Regions from separate parts of the Paenibacillus vulneris genome, predicted to be linked through region 2. Evidence: riboswitches for the same ligand, from Rfam matches in the RefSeq annotation. Region 2 holds a riboswitch; each other region holds the start of a gene.
What was found. A riboswitch is a leader RNA that binds a small molecule or an ion and turns the genes downstream of it on or off. The one in region 2 is predicted to bind cobalamin.
Positions count from the first base shown of each region.

Region 1: it holds a riboswitch for cobalamin, as region 2 does, so the genes downstream of both, ABEA66_RS06770 (ABC transporter substrate-binding protein) here and ABEA66_RS16260 (ABC transporter substrate-binding protein) in region 2, are expected to answer to the same signal.
Region 3: it holds a riboswitch for cobalamin, as region 2 does, so the genes downstream of both, ABEA66_RS22610 (energy-coupling factor ABC transporter permease) here and ABEA66_RS16260 (ABC transporter substrate-binding protein) in region 2, are expected to answer to the same signal.
Region 4: it holds a riboswitch for cobalamin, as region 2 does, so the genes downstream of both, cobJ (precorrin-3B C(17)-methyltransferase) here and ABEA66_RS16260 (ABC transporter substrate-binding protein) in region 2, are expected to answer to the same signal.

Region 1 covers NZ_BAABJG010000006.1:310,150-314,734, reverse strand. Annotated here, with positions in the region: gene ABEA66_RS06785 (aminotransferase class I/II-fold pyridoxal phosphate-dependent enzyme) at 1-137, shown strand, start outside; gene ABEA66_RS06780 (aspartyl-phosphate phosphatase Spo0E family protein) at 261-527, shown strand; gene ABEA66_RS06775 (hypothetical protein) at 659-1,201, shown strand; cobalamin riboswitch at 1,247-1,445, shown strand; gene ABEA66_RS06770 (ABC transporter substrate-binding protein) at 1,633-2,661, shown strand; gene ABEA66_RS06765 (FecCD family ABC transporter permease) at 2,663-3,700, shown strand; gene ABEA66_RS06760 (ABC transporter ATP-binding protein) at 3,742-4,563, shown strand.
Region 2 covers NZ_BAABJG010000015.1:596,306-600,890, forward strand. Annotated here, with positions in the region: gene nikB (nickel ABC transporter permease) at 1-540, opposite strand, end outside; gene ABEA66_RS16260 (ABC transporter substrate-binding protein) at 542-2,137, opposite strand; cobalamin riboswitch at 2,285-2,477, opposite strand; gene nrdF (class 1b ribonucleoside-diphosphate reductase subunit beta) at 2,551-3,516, opposite strand; gene nrdE (class 1b ribonucleoside-diphosphate reductase subunit alpha) at 3,543-4,585, opposite strand, start outside.
Region 3 covers NZ_BAABJG010000026.1:56,151-60,735, forward strand. Annotated here, with positions in the region: gene ABEA66_RS22595 (energy-coupling factor ABC transporter ATP-binding protein) at 1-369, opposite strand, end outside; gene cbiQ (cobalt ECF transporter T component CbiQ) at 366-1,169, opposite strand; gene ABEA66_RS22605 (energy-coupling factor ABC transporter substrate-binding protein) at 1,162-1,446, opposite strand; gene ABEA66_RS22610 (energy-coupling factor ABC transporter permease) at 1,443-2,210, opposite strand; cobalamin riboswitch at 2,351-2,537, opposite strand; gene ABEA66_RS22615 (thioredoxin domain-containing protein) at 2,649-4,585, opposite strand, start outside.
Region 4 covers NZ_BAABJG010000006.1:613,184-617,768, forward strand. Annotated here, with positions in the region: gene ABEA66_RS08235 (sirohydrochlorin chelatase) at 1-756, opposite strand, end outside; gene cobJ (precorrin-3B C(17)-methyltransferase) at 786-2,582, opposite strand; cobalamin riboswitch at 2,806-3,031, opposite strand; gene ABEA66_RS08245 (helix-turn-helix domain-containing protein) at 3,265-3,648, shown strand; gene ABEA66_RS08250 (hypothetical protein) at 3,659-3,853, opposite strand; gene ABEA66_RS08255 (NAD-dependent epimerase/dehydratase family protein) at 4,019-4,585, opposite strand, start outside.

The DNA.
Region 1 (4,585 bases), on a different contig from region 2:
AAGCGAAGGTCGCTGCGGTGCCGGGATATGTGTTCGGCTTGGGCGGAGAAGGCTTCGTGCGCTGCTCCTACGCGACTTCCGTCAATCAATTGCTGGAAGCGATCGAAAGGATCGGAAATTTTATACGTAAATTATAGTTTCGACAAAAGTAGTCATTTCCATCCCCGACAAAAACTGTTATCTTTAATAGTATAGAAGTTTCATATCCTTTGGGGTTATGGGACTTCCGAATCTAAAGATATGCCAGGGGGGGATGAAGAATGGCTTTTCCGGAATATCAGCTTAGGCATTACCCGCAAATTGGTTGGATTCGAGAGAATAATCAGCAAGCCAAGTGGTTTTTTGGGAAAAAGAAGCGGTCATCTTCTGACGTATCTTTGGAAGAAGAGATTTATAGGTTGCGTCAGGAGCTCGAACGACTGGTTCAGAGCGAGCAATGCTTGACCTCACCGGAAGTTGTGAAGATCAGCATGATCCTGGACAAAAAGATAAATGAGTATATGAATCGAAATAAGAGGAGCCGGTAACGGTTCCTTTTTTTACATTTCAGCCTGCGGCCATCTCCTTTTTTATCTCTAGTTTTGAAAGAAACGAGACATTTATGATATGATTGGGGGTAACAGCAATCCAAGAAAGCGCATCTATAAGGAGAGGGAACATGAAAGGGAAATTCATGCTCATCATCATGCTGCTGCTGGTGCTAGCCGGCTGCGGCGGGGGACCCAAGGCTGATGTATTGATTTTTATGACAGGCCCCAATGGAATTCCGAACGAAGTGGGAGATAAGCTGCAGGCTGCGCTGCAAACGAAGCTTGGCGAAGCTCCGACCGTAAAGATTCAGACCACGCCGATGTTTTCTATGGATAAATTGGTCGTTGAAATTGCGGCGGGAGATAACAGCATCATTATTGTGCCGACGGAGCAGTTTAAAACGATAGGCCAGCAGGGCGGCTATGTCAGTCTGGATGATGTGGCGAAGCAGGAGGATTTTCCCGGAGGCGTTCTGGAGCTCCCGGTAGATTCCAAGGATAAGAATGCAGCGCCGAAGAAAGAGAAGCATTTGTACGGTATTCCTTTGGAACAAACCAAATGGTTTACAGAGCTTAATCTGAATGGCAAAGATTTGGTAGCCTTCATTCCGGCCAATGCCAAAAATCTGGAAAAGGGCTTACAGGTGATGAAGGTCATCGCGCAAAAATAGACCTAATGGACGTTCCTGCTGCATAGGCAGGTCTGACTTTAATTTCATAGAGTTATCCGACTAGGTGCCTGTCTGCTTAACAAGCCGGCAGGTTAAAAGGGAAGCCGGTGTGAATCCGGAGCGGTCCCGCCACTGTATTTTGGAGGGAGAGTCTCATAATGCCACTGTTCTGAACCGGAATGGGAAGGCGAGGCCTCCGTACAACTCCATAAGCCAGGAAACCTGCCTAATCGGGAATAGACCGGGCCTTTCGAGGAAAAAGGAGCGTCGCTTGCACGCGCTGCGTTCAGAATAACGGACAGCGTCTGCAATCGCATGCCCTCTGCTTCCTAATTGCAGCGATCAGGATCAGAGGGTTTTTGACGTGCATGCAAACCGGGACATGGAACAGGAACGATACAATGGGATGGAAGGACAAAGGAGGTACCACAATGTGGAGTGAAATGAAACGAAGCGGCGGAAAAAAATGGCTGGCGGCTGTGCTGGGTCTGGCGCTTGTGTTCAGCGCAGCCGGCTGCGCGCCGAAGGAGACGAAGCCCTCGGGCACGGCAGATCTGAAGGAGCCGGCTAAAGCGAGCAGCGGAGAACAGACAAGCCCTCCAGCCGCGAACGCAAAGGCTACAGTATATCCGTTGAAAGTGAAGGATGCAACAGGCAAGGAGTTTACCTTTGAAAAGGCGCCGGCCAAGATTGTGTCGGTGTCTCCCAGCGAGACGGAGACTCTGTTCGCTCTGGGCTTGGGCGACAAAGTCGTCGGCGTATCCGACTTTTGCGATTATCCGGAGGAAGCGAAGAAAAAGCCTAAGATGGGCAGCATCGTGAAGCCGAATGAGGAAGCGCTGATTGCGGCTAACGCGGATGTCGTGCTATCGGGCGTATCGCTCAAAACAGCAGCCGTCGAGCAGCTCAGAGGCTTGAATGTGAACGTGTTTAAGGTAGAGCCCAAGACGATTGACGACGTCATGAACAATATTTTGAAATTCGGGCAAATTTTTGACAAGCAGGAGCAGGCGGAGAAGCTGGTAGCTTCTATGAAGGCGGATCGTCAGAAGGTTACGGATGCCGTCAAGGATCTGAAGCCGGAGCAAAAGAAAAGGGTGCTCATGGAATTTTCTCCGGGCTGGACGGTAGGGAAGGGAGAATTCATGGACGAGCTGATCAACTTGGCTGGCGGTATTAATGTTTCTTCCGACATTACCGGGTACGCGAAGCTGAATGAAGAAAAGGTGATCGCGGATAATCCTCAAGTGATTTTGTACCCGAAAAATCTGATCGATGAAAATTCCAAGAAGTCCATGGATCAAATCATTAGAGAGCGGACTAGCTGGGCTAATGTCGATGCGATCAAAAACAACAAGCTGGCGGGGTTGGATAAGGACTCGATCAGCCGTCCGGGACCGCGGATTACAGCAGCGCTGGTAGATGTAGCCAAAGGCATTTATCCGGAATTGGTGAAATAAAATGAAGCGGAAGCTAATGGCATGGGGAGGAGCGGGAGTGCTGCTCCTTCTTCTTTCCGTGACGATCAGTTTATCCATCGGTACGGTTCATGTGCCGCTCCTGCATGTATGGGGCATTCTGGCGCATCATCTGCCCGGAATCGGAGGCTCGGTTCCCGTGGACTGGCAGCCGGCCTCCGAGCAGATTATTTGGCGCGTCCGGCTGCCCCGCGTACTGCTGGGTGTGCTGGTCGGCGCTTCCTTGGGCATTGCGGGTGCGGCCTTCCAGGGTGTGCTGCGCAATCCGCTGGCGGACCCCTATACGTTGGGGGTTTCTTCTGGCGCCTCGGTCGGCGCTGCTTTCCTGATCTTGTTCGGGCTGCAGTTTGCCCTGCTGGGCTCGGCAACTGTTCCGGTTGTCGCATTCATTACAGGAGCGCTATCCTTGATCACTGTGATTATGCTCGCAAGAACGGGCGGCAAGATACGGATGGAAGCCCTGATTTTATCCGGGGTCGTCATGCAGGCCTTTCTCGGGGCCTTCGTCTCGTTTATGGTCGCGATGTCCAAGCAGGTTATTAATGAAATTGTGTTTTGGCTGATGGGCAGCCTGGCGCTTCGGGGCTGGATGTATTCGCTTGTGCTGCTGCCCTACTTGGCGATCGGCGTCATGATCCTGTTCGGCTATGGAAGAGCGATGAATTTATTCGCTTTGGGCGAGCAGCAGGCGGCCTATCTGGGTATAAGGGTCGAGCGAACGAAGCTTATTGTGCTGGCGGCTGCAACGCTGATTACGGCGGCGGCCGTGTCGGTCTCCGGGGTCGTAGGCTTTGTCGGCCTGATCGTGCCGCATTTGCTGCGGCTGATCGTAGGGCCGGACTATCGGCTGCTGCTGCCTCTTTCCCTTATCGGGGGAGCAATCTACGTACTGTGGGCGGATACGCTTGCCCGTACGGTCCTGAGTCCGACGGAAATTCCGCTCGGAGTGGTAACCGCGTTCATGGGGGCTCCGTTTTTTGCCTATTTATTAAAAAGAAGCAAGCGATTGTCGAACGAATAATTTACGATGCCAAGATGTTGAAGGGAAGGGGGCTGCAGGAAATGAACAGTGAGGAAGCTCATGCAGATGAGAAAGTTATTGCCGTGGAGGGTGTGGGATTAGCGTATTCCTCGAGGCAGGTGCTCGATAAGGTGAGCTTTTCGGTATCCTCGGGCGAATGCTTCGGCATCATCGGTCCGAACGGCAGCGGCAAGTCGACGCTGCTGAAGCTGATCTCCGGCGTAGAGAAGCCTTCTGCAGGCCGGGTCCTTCTGAACGGCAAAGAGGCATGCGAATACCCGCGCAAGCAGCTGGCCCGATGGGCGGCCGTGCTCCAGCAGGATGCCCTTCCCCCGCTTGGCTTTACCGTGCGCGAGGTCATTGCGATGGGCCGCTATCCGTTTCAAAACTGGCTCGGCGATGAAGCCGGGGCTGTGGACTCGGAGCGGCTAATCGATGATATCCTCGAGCGGCTGGAGCTGCGACAGCTGGAGCACCGCAGCATCGACGCATTGAGCGGCGGCGAGCGGCAGCGCGTCGCGCTCGGTAAGGTGATGGCGCAGCAGCCGAAGCTTCTGCTGCTGGACGAGCCGACCACGTATCTGGATATTGGCTATCAGGTCCAGATGATGGATTGGATTCGCTCCTGGCAGCAGGAATCAGGTCTTACCGTTATCGCCGTGCTGCACGAATTGAATTTGGCCGCGCAATATTGCGGCAGGCTGTTATTGCTGCAAAACGGCCGTATAGCAGGGATCGGCGAACCGGAGGAGGTTCTCCGAAGCGAGCTGCTGGAGCGGGTATACCGTACACAGCCAATCGTGCTTAAGCATCCGGTTACCGGCGTACCGCAAATTCTTTTGCAGAGCGGGGCCGATTCATAGCAGGTTAAAAGATATAGGAACC
Region 2 (4,585 bases):
GGCAGGCATAATGAGATGTTTAAAGGTTCCGTAGCCGCTGGTAGGCAGCCAGTGAAGCTTTTCGGAGAATACGGTAATCATCAGAATGGCCAGCCAGAAGCCTGGGATTGAAACCAGGGATAAAGCCAATATTCGCGCCGTATGGTCAAAAGATGTGTTTTTCTTCATGGCCATGAGCATTCCCAATGGGATTCCAGTGCCTACTGCGATGACCAAGGCCATCCCCGAAACACTCAATGTTACAGGAAGCCGGCGCAGCAGCTCTCCGCTTACGGATTCCTTCGTCATATAAGAAATTCCAAGATCCCCATGACTCGCTTTCCACAGCCAATGAGCATATTGGACAATCATCGGATCATTCAATCCAAGCTCTGCCCTTTTCGCCTCAATTTCTTGCTCTGTCGGCTCCTTAATCCCATTCATGCTTAAAGCTTGGACCGCAGGATCTCCGGGCGAAGCTACACTTAGTGCAAAAGCTATAAAAGAAATACCCATAATGACCGGAATGGCTGCTGCTATCCGTCTAATGAAATACATCATGTTACGATGCCCATTTGAGCTCGGGAAGCGTAGTTCCGTAAATCGTTGCCTTATAACCGGTAATTTTCTTGTTGTAAGCAATCAAGCTCGCATCGTTGAACAATGGAATCGTCGGCAAATCGGATGCCGCTATCGTCTGAAGCTCATTATAGATGCCTTTGCGCTCGTCCATGCTCAGGGTGGCTTTTGCTTGATTCAGCAGCTGGTCCACTCTGTCGTTTTTGTAGCCAAGGCTGTAGCTTTTATTGCTGGAGCCTGTGCTGGATAAATAGTTGGTGAATAACGTATACGGGTCTCCGTTCGGAAGACCTTGCGTAGCCAATGCCAGGTCATAATCTCCTTTGGCCTCGGCATCTTTAAAGGCGGCCCCATCCAGAATGCGGATATTCACATCCAGCTGCAATTCCTTCAGCACGGATTGAAAAAGCTCTGCTTGCGCTTTATATGGGTAACGGTCCAAGCCGTAAGTCGGCACGATCAACTCGATGCTTTTTCTTTGATTGCCCAGTACTTCAGCTGCCAATTTCTTGGCCTCTTCTGGCCGATAGTCCAATGGGATATCCTTATAAAACGGCGAGGTATTGTTCAGAAAATTAACCGTTGCCGCAGGATAACCCAAATAAAGCTCCTTCACTAATTGCTGGCGGTCTATCATCATGCTAACGGCTTGACGTATTTTGGGGTTGTCAAAAGGCGCTTTTTTTCCATTCGGATGAAGATAATGAGAGATGGTTGATTTTGTAGCCGAAAGCTCGAATTGCGAATCCTTCAACAGTTCTTTGGCCAGAGTCGGAGGAATAGCACCGAGGTCCATAACCCCCATAATCTCTCCTGATTTCAAAGCGGCAAGTCTGGTATCAGGATCCGGAATGACGCGAACACGTATCCGTTGGCTGGCAGCCTTCTGACCATAATAGCCGTCGAAAGCTTCCAACAATGCAAATTGGTCCTTCTTATGTTCGATCAGCTTGAAAGGGCCTGTTCCTTGAGGAAGGCCATTAAAATCGCCTTTTTCATTGAAATTTTTAGGGCTGTAGATCGGGCTTGAGAAATTCACCATCGAATACAGTAAAGTCGGTTGCGGATTCTCGAAGACGAGCTTGAAGGACATATCGTCGACCTTGACGACATCCTTTAACCCAGGATAAGAGCTTTTGATATCCAGAGTATAGAACGGCGAGCTCTTGGGACTTACTTGCTTGTACCGGTTAAAGTTAGCGATGACCGCATCAGCATTCAGCTTCTCTCCATCATGAAACTGAACATTCTCCCGCAGCTGAAAGGTCCATTCCTTGCCGTCCTCGGACATCTTCCAAGACTTTGCCAGCTTGGGGGCAGGCTGTCCATCCTCGGAGGCTGCAATTAACGGCTCCCAAACATAAAGAATTGTACTTGTGTAGTAGGCATCCTGAGGACCCGGAGCCAGATCGCGAGGAGCGGCCAGCACGACCTCTTCCGGATGTACGCTGCCGGAGGAAGCAGATGAATTAGCCTGAGGCTGCGCAGACGGACTGCACCCGGCCAATGTAAGCAGTACGCAAAGCGTCAACAGGATAAGCTGAAGTGCCATTTTGCTCCGAAAAAATGAAGGATGCATAATTATCAATTCCTCTTTCTTTCTAAAAATGAAATACAAAAAAGACATCTTTACCCAGACGTGAAGCTAGAAAGGTAAAGATGCCCCGGTTGTTGAGGAACAAACGAAAAGCCGTCTTTAACACTTCCCTATCAGCCGTAGGTAAAAGCAGTGCTGTCAGAACAGGCAGGTCTCCTGGCTCTGGACTCCTCATCATCAGCAGCCTTCCCGGTCTATGGCTAGACCAGTGGCACCGTTGCTGTGACTCCTCCATTACAGTGGCGGGACCGCGTCGGTATTGCACCGAACTTCCCTATTAAGCTTTAGCATCTGCTAAAGCACCTTGTTCCCCTTATATGCAATTTGTATGAAGCTTATCTGATCATATAGGATAATTCGATTTTGGGCAAGCGTGAAGCATCCATCATAAAGCATCAGTCACCAAACAGGAAATCATCATCCGTCAAAGTTTCCACGTTAACCGTCCGAATATACCCGTTGCCTTTCTTGGAAAAGAAATCATGCTGCTTCGTACGGGTATTAATCCCGTTAAGGACGATAGGATTGATATCCTCTTCCGGGAACAAAGGCTCCAGCCCCAGGTTCATCATGGCTTTGTTTGCATTATAACGCAAGAAGGCTTTCACTTCGCCCGTCAGCCCTACTGCGGTATACAACTCCTCTGTATATTGCTCTTCGTTGCTGTGCAAGTAGCGAAGAAGTCCTTGCAATGTCTCATAAGCAGCTTGCTGTTCGTCCTGATCCAATTGGGCATACACCTCTTGAGCCAGCATGCCGACATACAACCCGTGAATGCTCTCATCGCGCAGAATCAGGTTAATGATCTCCCCGCTGCTCGTCATTTTCCCTTGCCCGGCAAGGTACAGCGGATAAAAGAAGCCGCTATAGAACAGATAGCTCTCGAGCAGTACGGAAGCTGCCATCGCCAAGTACAAATCTTTGCGTGAGTGAATGTTGTTATAATATTGGGATATCGTCTCCGCTTTGACCTGTAGGAAACGGTTGTTTTCAATCCATTGAAAAATGCTATCGATCTCTTCCGTCGATGCCAATGTGGTAAAAATACTGCTATACGATTTGGCATGGATTTGCTCCATCATCCCCATAAAGCCGAGGACCGCTTTACGCTGCAGCCCTTCGACGAGCTCGAGAATTTTGGGCATTCCGACGCCGCCTTGTACCGTATCGAGCAGCGTTAAACCGCCAAGTACCTTCATGTACAGGTCCCGCTCCGCATCGTTTAATGTCAGCCAGGACATTTTATCATCGGATAGCGGAATCTCCTCATCCGTCCAAAATTGCATAATATTTTGCTTCCAGAATGTATCCGTAAAATCGTCATCTGGACGGTTCCAATTCACGGCTTTCCAAACACTCATTGCTGCAACTCCCTTTCCAGCTTATCTTATACGGAACAACTGATGCACTCTTCAACGGAAAGATGGTTCGTCCGAGTGTAATAAAGAGATTTCAGTCCTTTTTTAGCTGCGTAAATATAGTATCGAGCCAGCTGTCTCGTAGTCACATCGCTGTTGACGTGAAGTACCGTGGATATTCCCTGGTCCACATGCGTTTGAATTTCGGCAATCAAATCCAATACCTTGAACTGATCCATCTGATAAGCCGATTTATAGAAGAAGTAGTTATCTCTGCTCAAATACGGCATCGGATAATAGGTAGTAGAGTTGGCATAGGTACGCGTTTCGATTTGCTCGACAATCGGCATTACGCTTGACGTTGCATTCTGGATATAGGAAATGCTCTGTGTCGGCGCAATCGCAAGCCGGTAAGCATGATATAATCCGTAAGCTTGTACAGCGGACTTCAGGCTCGCCCAATCTTCGGGAGACGGGATCGTCATGTCCTTGAACAGCTCTTGTACCTTACTTGTAACGGGTCTGTAGTCCGTTTCCAAATAACGGTCGAAGTAAGTGCCGTTCGCATAGTCGGATTGCTCGAAGCCTGCAAACGTAACGCCGCGCTCTTTGGCAATCTCCATGCTTCTTTCCAACGAGTAATAGTTCATCATCATAAAGAAAGCACGAACGAAATCTTTGGCTTCTTCGCTTTCATAAGCGATTTTATTTTTGGCCAAGTAGCCGTGAAGGTTCATCGCTCCAAGTCCGACCGAATGCATCTCTTGATTCGCTTTGGCAACGCCAGGGGCATTGGCGACGGTCGTCATATCGCTGACCGCTGTCAGTGCGGTAATCCCTTCCTTAACGGATTCCTTCACTTTATTCAGCTCCATCACGTTGGCAATGTTCAAGGAAGCAAGGTTGCAGCTGATATCGCGGCGGATTCTATCCGGCTGGCCGTAATCGTTGATTTCCGATGTCTCCTGCAGCTGGAAAATTTCCGTGCAGAGGTTCGACATTTTTATCGCGCCCAGCTGCTTCAGTGGGTGTACGCGATTGGCATTGGTTTTGTTCATAATGTAAGGATAGC
Region 3 (4,585 bases), on a different contig from region 2:
ATTCGTTCGGCGGGCAATCTCCTCTTCCCTCATACCGGCATTACGCAATCCGTAAGAGATATCCTCTGCGGGATTATTCAATATCAGCTGCTGTTCGGGGTCCTGGAATACGAGGCCGATCTGCTGCCTGAGCTGCTTGAGTGAACCACGATTATAGGTAAGCGGCTTCCCCTTCCAGACCAGCTCTCCTTCCACCGGACGATGAATGCCAATGGCCTGTAAAAAAAAGGTAGACTTCCCCGAGCCGTTATGGCCGCAGATCGCCGTTTTTTTCCCCTCAGGTATATTCATGTTCAGATTCTGAAGCGCCTGAGAGGCTGTCCCCGGGTAGCTGTAGCTTAGACCACGTGCTTCCAATATCGATTTCATCCGATTTCCCTCCATCTAAACCAGCATTCCAACCCTGCCAGCAAAATCCAACCGATGCTGCCTTCCCACTTATACCTTGCCGGTACCTCCCCGCCTTGGTAAGGGGGCATTCGAATCTCTTCGGTGAAGCCCCGGGATACCATTCCGTTCGCCAGCCCTTGATAGCGCTGCATGGTTTTGGCAAACATCCGGACGATTAGCAGAGCCGTGTCTCTCAGTCTTCCTGTGAAGCCCTGCTGCCCTCCTCTGGCTCGTTGAGCGGTATACATGTCATGAGCCGTATCCAGCAGAAGAAATAAGAAGCGATAAGTGATCAGCATCAATTCGAGCACCAGAGAAGGCACCCGCAGCTTTTTCATGACTTGGAACAGCTCCGGCATGGGAGTAGTCAGAATCAACAGCATGGATGCGGCTACGCAAGCCATAATTCGGCACAGCAGCTTCACCGTCAGCTCTACGCCCGATGGATTCAAACTCAGAGACCAATGAGAATAAGCGAGCAGCGTCAGGCCTTCTGCCCGGAACTGCCCTTGTTCAAACGAATGAATTTCCAACAATAAAGCGGGCAAGCTTGCTGCAAACAATAGAAGCGAACTGAACAGAAGTGTACTATATAACCTGAGCGGAACCTTGGCATAACCTGCAATCCATGCCGAAATCCAGATGAACATCAGAAGCTGAACAACAGGATGAGACAGATAGGACAGCAGGAGCAAAAGAGCAGCGAAACCGCTTTTCCACATGGGAGAAACGGCTCGCAGCTTATTGCTATAAGAAATGACGTCGATTTGTTTAATCATGGTTACGCTTGGTCGCTCTTCCTTTGAATAAACCGATCGTGTATCCGATAAACCCGGCTCCCAGGGCGGCCTGCAGGGCAAACAGCATGCTTTCCGTTTCCGGAGGAGGCTCTATGAAGGAAGAGAACCAAGGTTCGTAGGACGGATGCAGTGATTTGATCACTTCCTCGGCCGCATCATCCGCGCCTCCGAAATCCCCTTTGACAAGCAGCAATGGTAAAGCGGCCAATAAGACTACGGCAGCCAGTATCAGCATATTTTTCGAGCTGGTTTTCATGATTCGCGGGCTCCTTTCATTTTGCGTTGAAGCAGGGACAATTCATTCGGGCTGTAAGCTTGAAGCCAGTTCCAGATCAATACCGTCAGAAGGCCTTCACTGATAGCCAGAGGGATTTGGGTAATGGCAAAAATACCACCGAATTTCACGAAGGAAGCCGCGATACCCCCCTGCTCCGCCGGGAATGCCAGCGCCAGCTGCATGGAAGTGACTACATAGGTAGATAAATCTGCCAAAGCCGCTGCTATGAAAATGGACCATTTTTGTTTCCCTGTCGCCTGCATCATCCATCTGTAGACAAAATAACCTACGACCGGTCCGGCCACAGCCATTGAGAACGCGTTGGCTCCCAGCGTCGTTAATCCGCCATGTGCCAATAGCAAGGCTTGAAACAACAATACAATGGAGCCTAATACGCTCATCGGCAGAGGGCCGAACATCACGGCTCCGAGACCGGTTCCGGTCGGATGCGAGCTGCTGCCAGTGACCGAAGGAATCTTCAGGGCAGATAATACGAAGGTGAACGCTCCGGCCAAGCCCAGCATAATTTTGAGCTCAGGGGTTTCTCTCGTAATGCGGATTAAAGCTCTCAATCCTAGAATAAAGAAAGGAATGAAGACGACCCACCAAAACACAGCCCAGCCGAGCGGCAAAAAGCCCTCCATAATATGCATGGCATAAGCCGATTGCGGCTCATTAACCATCAGGTACAAGACGAACCCTAACACAAGCAGCAGGCTGCTGGCCCATTTTCTTCTACTCATCCGATACATCCTCCATAATAAATGTGATGAAACAAAAAGACCTATCCAGCAGGATAGGTCACGGGTACGCGTGAAAATACGACAACACCTCTAATGTTTGCCGATTCATTCTCGTACACCTCTCCTTTCCGCGAAGGGATCTGGGTGCATACCATCAGGTAGGTCTCCTGGCTTACGGATCGTTGCTTCTTTCGCCTTCCCCGGCGTTACACCGAGTGACATTATGAAAGAAACTCCCCGTTTACAGTGGCGGGACCGCTCGGGATTTGCACCCGATTCCCTGTTACCCTTTGTCTTCACAAAGGCACCTAATGGATATTCATGATCCAATAATATTAGTACAGCTATTCCATATTCGTGGTATGTCATCGAATTCCTTCTTGGAATACAAAAAACCTCCTTGATAAAAAAGGAGGCTTTCCATTAAGGAGGCCGTTCTTAAGAAGAATGCAGCACTTCTTCCAGCTCTTCCAAATCCGTAATCGGGGAATGACATGCAAAATTCTCACAAACATACGCCGTCGGCCTGCCGCCGATTGCCTGTTTGTCCTGAACTACAGGGAGGAATTGACGAACCTTCTCGCCTTCTTCCCCCGGCGGGACCAAGAATACGGAGGAGTGGGGTCTGAAGCCTTGGCGCACCGTGGCAAGCATCTCCCTGGTTGTCCCGGATTCCGGATCGCCGGCAATGACAATCTCGCTGGAAGGACTGTACGCATAATCCAGAGCGATCAGGAGCATCGAATGCCCTGTCGGATACCGTTCAACCGAGCCTGCGAAGGCTTGCAATTGCCTCTTGGCAATCTGCGACAGCCTGGCGTCATAAGTCAGCTTGGAGAGCTTTAAGAAATTCATGGCCGCCACCGCATTGCCGGAAGGCAGCGCACCGTCGTATATCTCCTTGTTCCGGGAAAACAGCTGCTCGCTGTCGCTTCCGTAGAAAAACAAGCCGCCATGTTCCTCATCCCAGAATAATTCGATCATCTGCCCGTTAAGCTCCACAGCCAGCTGCAGGAATTCGAGCTCAAAGGACGCTTCATACAGCTCAATTAGCCCCCATACCAGGAACGCATAGTCATCCAGGTATGCGGCGAATGCCGCTTCTCCATCCCTGTATCTGGCGAGCAGCCTTCCATCCGGACGCCTTAATCGGGAGACAATAAAACGAGCCGCCTTGGCAGCCGCTTCCAAATATTCAGGCCGTTCCAGCACTTTATAGCCTTTGGACAAAGCCATGATCATAAGTCCGTTCCAGGAGGTCAGCACTTTATCGTCCTTACCCGGATGTACACGCTGCTCACGGTATGCAAACAAGGTTTGTCGGCATCTCCCGATGGTTTCAGATAATAGATCGGGATCCAATCCTTTGAGCCGGGCAAAAGTCTCCACATCATGCTGGATTAAGTTAGGAATATTTTGACCTTCAAAATTGCCTTCCTTGGTAATGTCATAAAGGTCGCAATAAAGCTCGCCGTCCTCGAGGCCCAATACCTTCAGGATCTCATCCTGCTCCCATACGTAGAACTTCCCCTCGTGCCCTTCCGAGTCGGCATCCTCCGCAGAGTAGAAGCCGCCTGCCGGGTCGGTCATATCCCTAAGCACATAAGCGAATATCTCTTCGGCCGTACGGGAATATTTCGTCTTGCCGGTCAACTGGTAGGCTTCCAGGTAGGTCCAGGCCAGCAGCGCGTTATCATAGAGCATTTTCTCAAAATGCGGCACCAGCCACTTCTCGTCTACAGAGTATCTTGCAAATCCAAAGCCGACATGATCGTACATACCGCCCCGCTGCATCGCATCCAGTGACTTCTCTGCCATCTGCAGCGCAAGCTCTTTGCCGGTGCGATGGTAATACCGCATAAGAAACGAAAGATTATGTGAGGTAGGGAATTTGGGTTTATCGCCAAAACCGCCATACGTGGAGTCAAATAGCTCCTCATACTGGGCATACGCCTGATCCAGCGTGTTCTCCGAGATCTCGCCCTTCAGGTTCGATAGCATCCGCTGCTCCACTTCCGTCACAATCTGATCGCTGGTCTCGACCACCCGCTCCCGGTCTTCCTTCCACTTTCCCGCGAGCCGCGGCAATATATCCATCATTCCGTGACGCCCGTAGCGACGGTTTTTGGGATAATACGTCCCGGCAAAAAACGGCTTTTTCTCCGGCGTCATCACAATCGTCAGCGGCCATCCGCCCTGCCCGGTCATCGCTTGACATACAGTCATGTAGAGATGATCCACATCGGGTCTTTCTTCACGATCCACCTTGATCGATATGTAATGCTCATTAAGAATTGCCGCGACTTCCTCGTCCTCGAACGATTCGTGCGCCATAACGTGGCACCAGTGGCAAGTCGAGTACCCGATGGATAAGA
Region 4 (4,585 bases), on a different contig from region 2:
CTCGCCCTCTACGGCCTCTAGCGCCCGCTCCCGCAAAATCAGCTGCAAATTCGGATGGAACCCGAAATAATCAGCCAATATAAATTCCTGCTCGGGGTATTTCTCCGAGAATTGAAGCAGCATTTGCTCCATCCGCTTCATCAATACGCCCGTGAACAAGAAATACGGCAGGATAACGACCTTGCGTGCGCCGAGCTTGATACAGCGCTCGATCCCTTCATCCACTAAAGGCGCCGTCACTCCGATAAACGCCGTCTCCACCCATTTGACCTTCAGCTTTTCCCAGAACAGCCGGGATATTTTGAACAAATCGCTGTTGGCGTCCGCATCGCTGCTGCCCCGTCCTACGACAAGCACCGCCGTCTGCTCCCGGTCGGCTTCCGTTGCAGCGCCTGCACCGGCCGCTTCCAACCGCGACGCAAGAATATCCAGCACCTGCTCATGAACCCCGATAGGCCGTCCATAGTTGAACCGAACGGACGGGTAACGCAGCCTCGCTTCGTCAATCGCAGCCGGAATATGTATTTTGGCATGCCCCGCCGAGAATAAAGTGATCGGCACTACCGCAATCTGCGTAGCTCCCTGTTGAACACACTGCTCGATACCCTGTGCGATGGTGGGCCGTTCAAATTCCAGAAAGCACGTCTCCACGATCGGCTGGTCCATCTTCGATGCAATAGAACGGACGAACTCCCGTACCTCCTCATTACCTTCCGCATCCTTACTGCCGTGGCCTACAAACAAAACCGCATTCATCCTGTTCCCTCCCTGTCTTTATTTCCGTATTAATCGCCGCATACCGCGTTTTCAATTTGGAAAACCGGCACCTCTTGGTGACGATAACCTTCTACTTCCTTTACTCTTTTAAAATATTTATGGAATCGCTCATTCGGATGACCATCCGAAATATACCGCTGTACAATCCGTTCGATCATGTCTACCAATTGATCCGGCTCAATACCCTCGGCGACCGGCTGTCCCGGATGCGCATTGCGCCCGACCGTCTTGCCGCCCAGGAACAAATCGAATTTCTCCTTCCGGTATACGATGCCGATATCCTCGTGCACCGCCCCATAACAAGCCATTCCGCACCCGTTCAAGCCGATGCGCAGCTCCTTCGGCACGCTCAAGCCGCCGATCCGCTTCTGCAGCTCCTCAGCGTACGGAATCGCATCCGCCTTCTCCGCATTGCAAAAGTCGCAAGCTTTAAGCTGCGCTACATCGCCGATCGGCGCCAGCAGGAAGCCTTCCTGCCGCAGCTTCGTCGTAATGTCATCGGGATTCGATGTCGGAACCCGGATAATCATTTGGTGATGGGGCGTATACTCCATCGTCCCCTTCTCGCCAACGACCTCAGCCAGCGCAAGCATCTGTCTGGCGGTAAAACGCTTCTCGGCGACGCCCGGACTTACCGCAAGCTCGAAGATCGCTTGCTGGCGGAACAATCCCGCCGAGGCAGGCGTGCTGCCCGGCTCCGTGACCACGCCTCGGCTGAGATCGGACAGGCGCAGCGCCTCCATCGCCAGCATTAGCGGCGAGTCGGTACCGGGGCCGCTGCTCCGCTCCTCGCGCTCAGCCACACTGACCGCGCTGACAGCCAGCACCGCTCCGCCCGTGCTTCCGCCGCCGGCGGAGCTTGCAGGAGCCGTCTCCCTTGCGGTGCGGGCCACGGCTTCCCGGCCGCTTTCCACTTGGCCTTCGCCTTCCCAAGCCCAATCCTCGTCATCCGCATCGACCGCCTCTGCCTCGTCCCACTGCTGCAGCGCCCAAGGCTCCGCCGCTTCCTGCAGCCGTTGGTGCGGCTTAAGCGGCTGTACATCGGCGCCGAGAGTATACTTGCGCTGATAACCGCGCGGGGTGATCATCAGACCGTCGTAGACCGTCGTCGACGCATTGCCGATAATGACCGTCGTCAGCATCCCGATCTCATGATCGAGCATATCGCGCAAAGTTGTCAGCACCACATGCTGACGGTCCCGGTAGGCACTCTTCACGATGCCGACCGGCGTCTCCGGCGAGCGGTATTTCAGCAATATGCGCTGCGTCTCCACAATTTGCCGGGTTCGTCTGCCGCTGCGGGGGTTGTACAGCGCAATGACGAAGTCCGCCTGGGCCGCCGCCTCGACGCGCCGGGCAATCAGCTCCCACGGCGTCAGATGATCGCTTAAGCTTATCGTGCAGGCATCGTGCATGACCGGGGCCCCAAGCAGCGAGGCGGAAGAGTTAATCGCCGATATGCCGGGGATTATCTCGACTTCCACGCCGCCGTCCCGCCTCCAGCCTTTTTCCATCAGCACCTCGTACACCAGTCCGGCCATCCCGTATACACCGGCATCGCCGCTCGAGATAACCGCTACCTTTTTCCCGGACTCCGCTTGCCGAACGGCCTCCTGAGCCCGGCTCACTTCCTCCGTCATCCCTGTCCGTACAATCTCCTGATCGGTGAGAAGTCCACGGATAAGATCCACGTACGTGTTATAGCCGATGATAACTTCACTTTCTTCAATGGCCTCCCGCGCCCGTTTCGTAATATGCTCGAAGCTTCCCGGTCCGAAGCCGATGATAAGCAGTTTTCCCGCCATTCGCCGCACATCCTTTCCTTCCTATATAAATACATCATGATGGTTGCAACTCGAACATGTCTTCCTTACTTTTATGCAGCACAAAAAAGAGCATTCCTACAGAAAGTGTTAGAAATGCTCTTGCAGCCCGCGTTCTCAAGAATTCCAATGACATTACATTCGATATGCCATTACCATTCCTTAAGTAAGCCGATCTCTAACACCTCCCTATCCTCGTAGGTCAACAGTGTTTTGAAATTAGGCAGGTCTCCTGACTTCGAGCTTCGTCATCCGATTCCCTTCCCAGACGCGCTCTATGGCGCTCCAGTGGCAACAACATCGGCATAACAAGCCTTTCTTATGGAAAGGCACTCTTCACAGTGGCGGGACCGTGCCGGCTTTGCACCGGGCTTCCCTTTTAAGCCAAATGAGGCATGATTTCATTCAGCACCTAATTCATCCGTATTTGATTGTCCAGAGTCATCATATCACCCGGAGCGAAGCTTTGTCTATAACTGCGCGCCCTCCCGCCGTTAACGACAAGCCGTTCGATGCCCCGGGAGGTATGGGCCGAAGTTCTTATTTTTTACAGCATACCCATTGAAACAAAACGATAGCTTACGAACAATATAGCCGACTATACAGAAGAGCTGGAATGAGGAAGGTCAGCCGATTTACAACAGCAAAGGTGGAAGGATGCTCTATGAAATACGGGCAGCGAATAGCCAAACTGCGGAGCAAAGGGTACATGACCCAGGAAGAGCTTGCCTATAAAGTAGGAATTACCCGTTCCGCCCTTTCTCATTATGAAAATAATAGGAGAGAGCCGGATTATGAAACCATTCAAAAAATTGCCGATATATTCGGCGTATCGATAGACTATTTGATGGGCCGCACGGATCATCCCGGAAGCTTTGCGGACGGCACGGAGGAATTTATCAGCTATCTTGAGCTTTCGGACGAAGCTATTCTGGACAAATTCATTCTGACTATTGACGGAAGAGAACTCACACTGGAGGAGTCCAAAAGCTTCATCGCTTTCATTCGGTCCGAGCGTTCTCTCCCTGCCGACAAAAATAAGCCATGATGAGGTACGGCTACTTGCTGTACTCCATCATGCCTAGTTCCTTGTACATATATGAAAATAACGGTTTATCGAGGCCTTTGTATTGAGGCTTGATCGGTTCCTTCACGGCTTCTTGAAGAGCCAGCCATTGATCGTACTTGTCTCTGGGGATACCGAGCTGATTCAGGACGGTGTCGATATCCACCGTTTTCTTGTTCTCTTCCATTTGCAACCCACACTCCATCTCGTCTCATAGACTTTCAATGTCTAGTATTATATCGGAGATGTTCAAAAAAAGGTGTCGCATACTGGGAGTGTTTTGGTAAAAAACACCGATCATTTTGTCGAATAAGCTATTCTAAATAAATCTTTATCAACGCGGTTCAACGGCTTATAAAGAGGAAGTTTTCAGCCTTCGGGCCGATTTCTTCACGGCCATACGGCGAATCAGCATACTGGCTGCCACAGGCTCGGGCGCCGTTTCCTGAACTCCATTGATTTTGTCCATAAGCCTTTGGTACATAAAATCCCCCATAAGCTGGGTCAAGCCCTCCCGCAGCTGGATCCTGGGACTCCATCCCCAGCCCTTGGCCGCTTTGTCCCAGGAAACGCAGACATGCAGATGGTCCTCCGGACGCGCCGTTACGAATACGGGCTTTACTTTTTGATTCGTCATCTCATTCATCAGCTCGAACAATTCCAGAATGGACGTTGCCGTTCCCGTGCCTATGTTGTAGGTATCGCTGTTGGACAAGGACAGGGCTTGAACGTTGGCGGAAGCCACATCGGATACATAGACGAAATCCCGGGTCTGAAGGCCTTTCCCTTGAATGATGGCTTTCTCGCCGTTGACGAAGGTTTCCAGAAAGGCCGAGATTACGCCCCCGCTTCCATACCTCTTTTGCCGGCAGCCATACACGTTCGCATACCTTAAAATCGTGTAGTTAAGTCCATACAA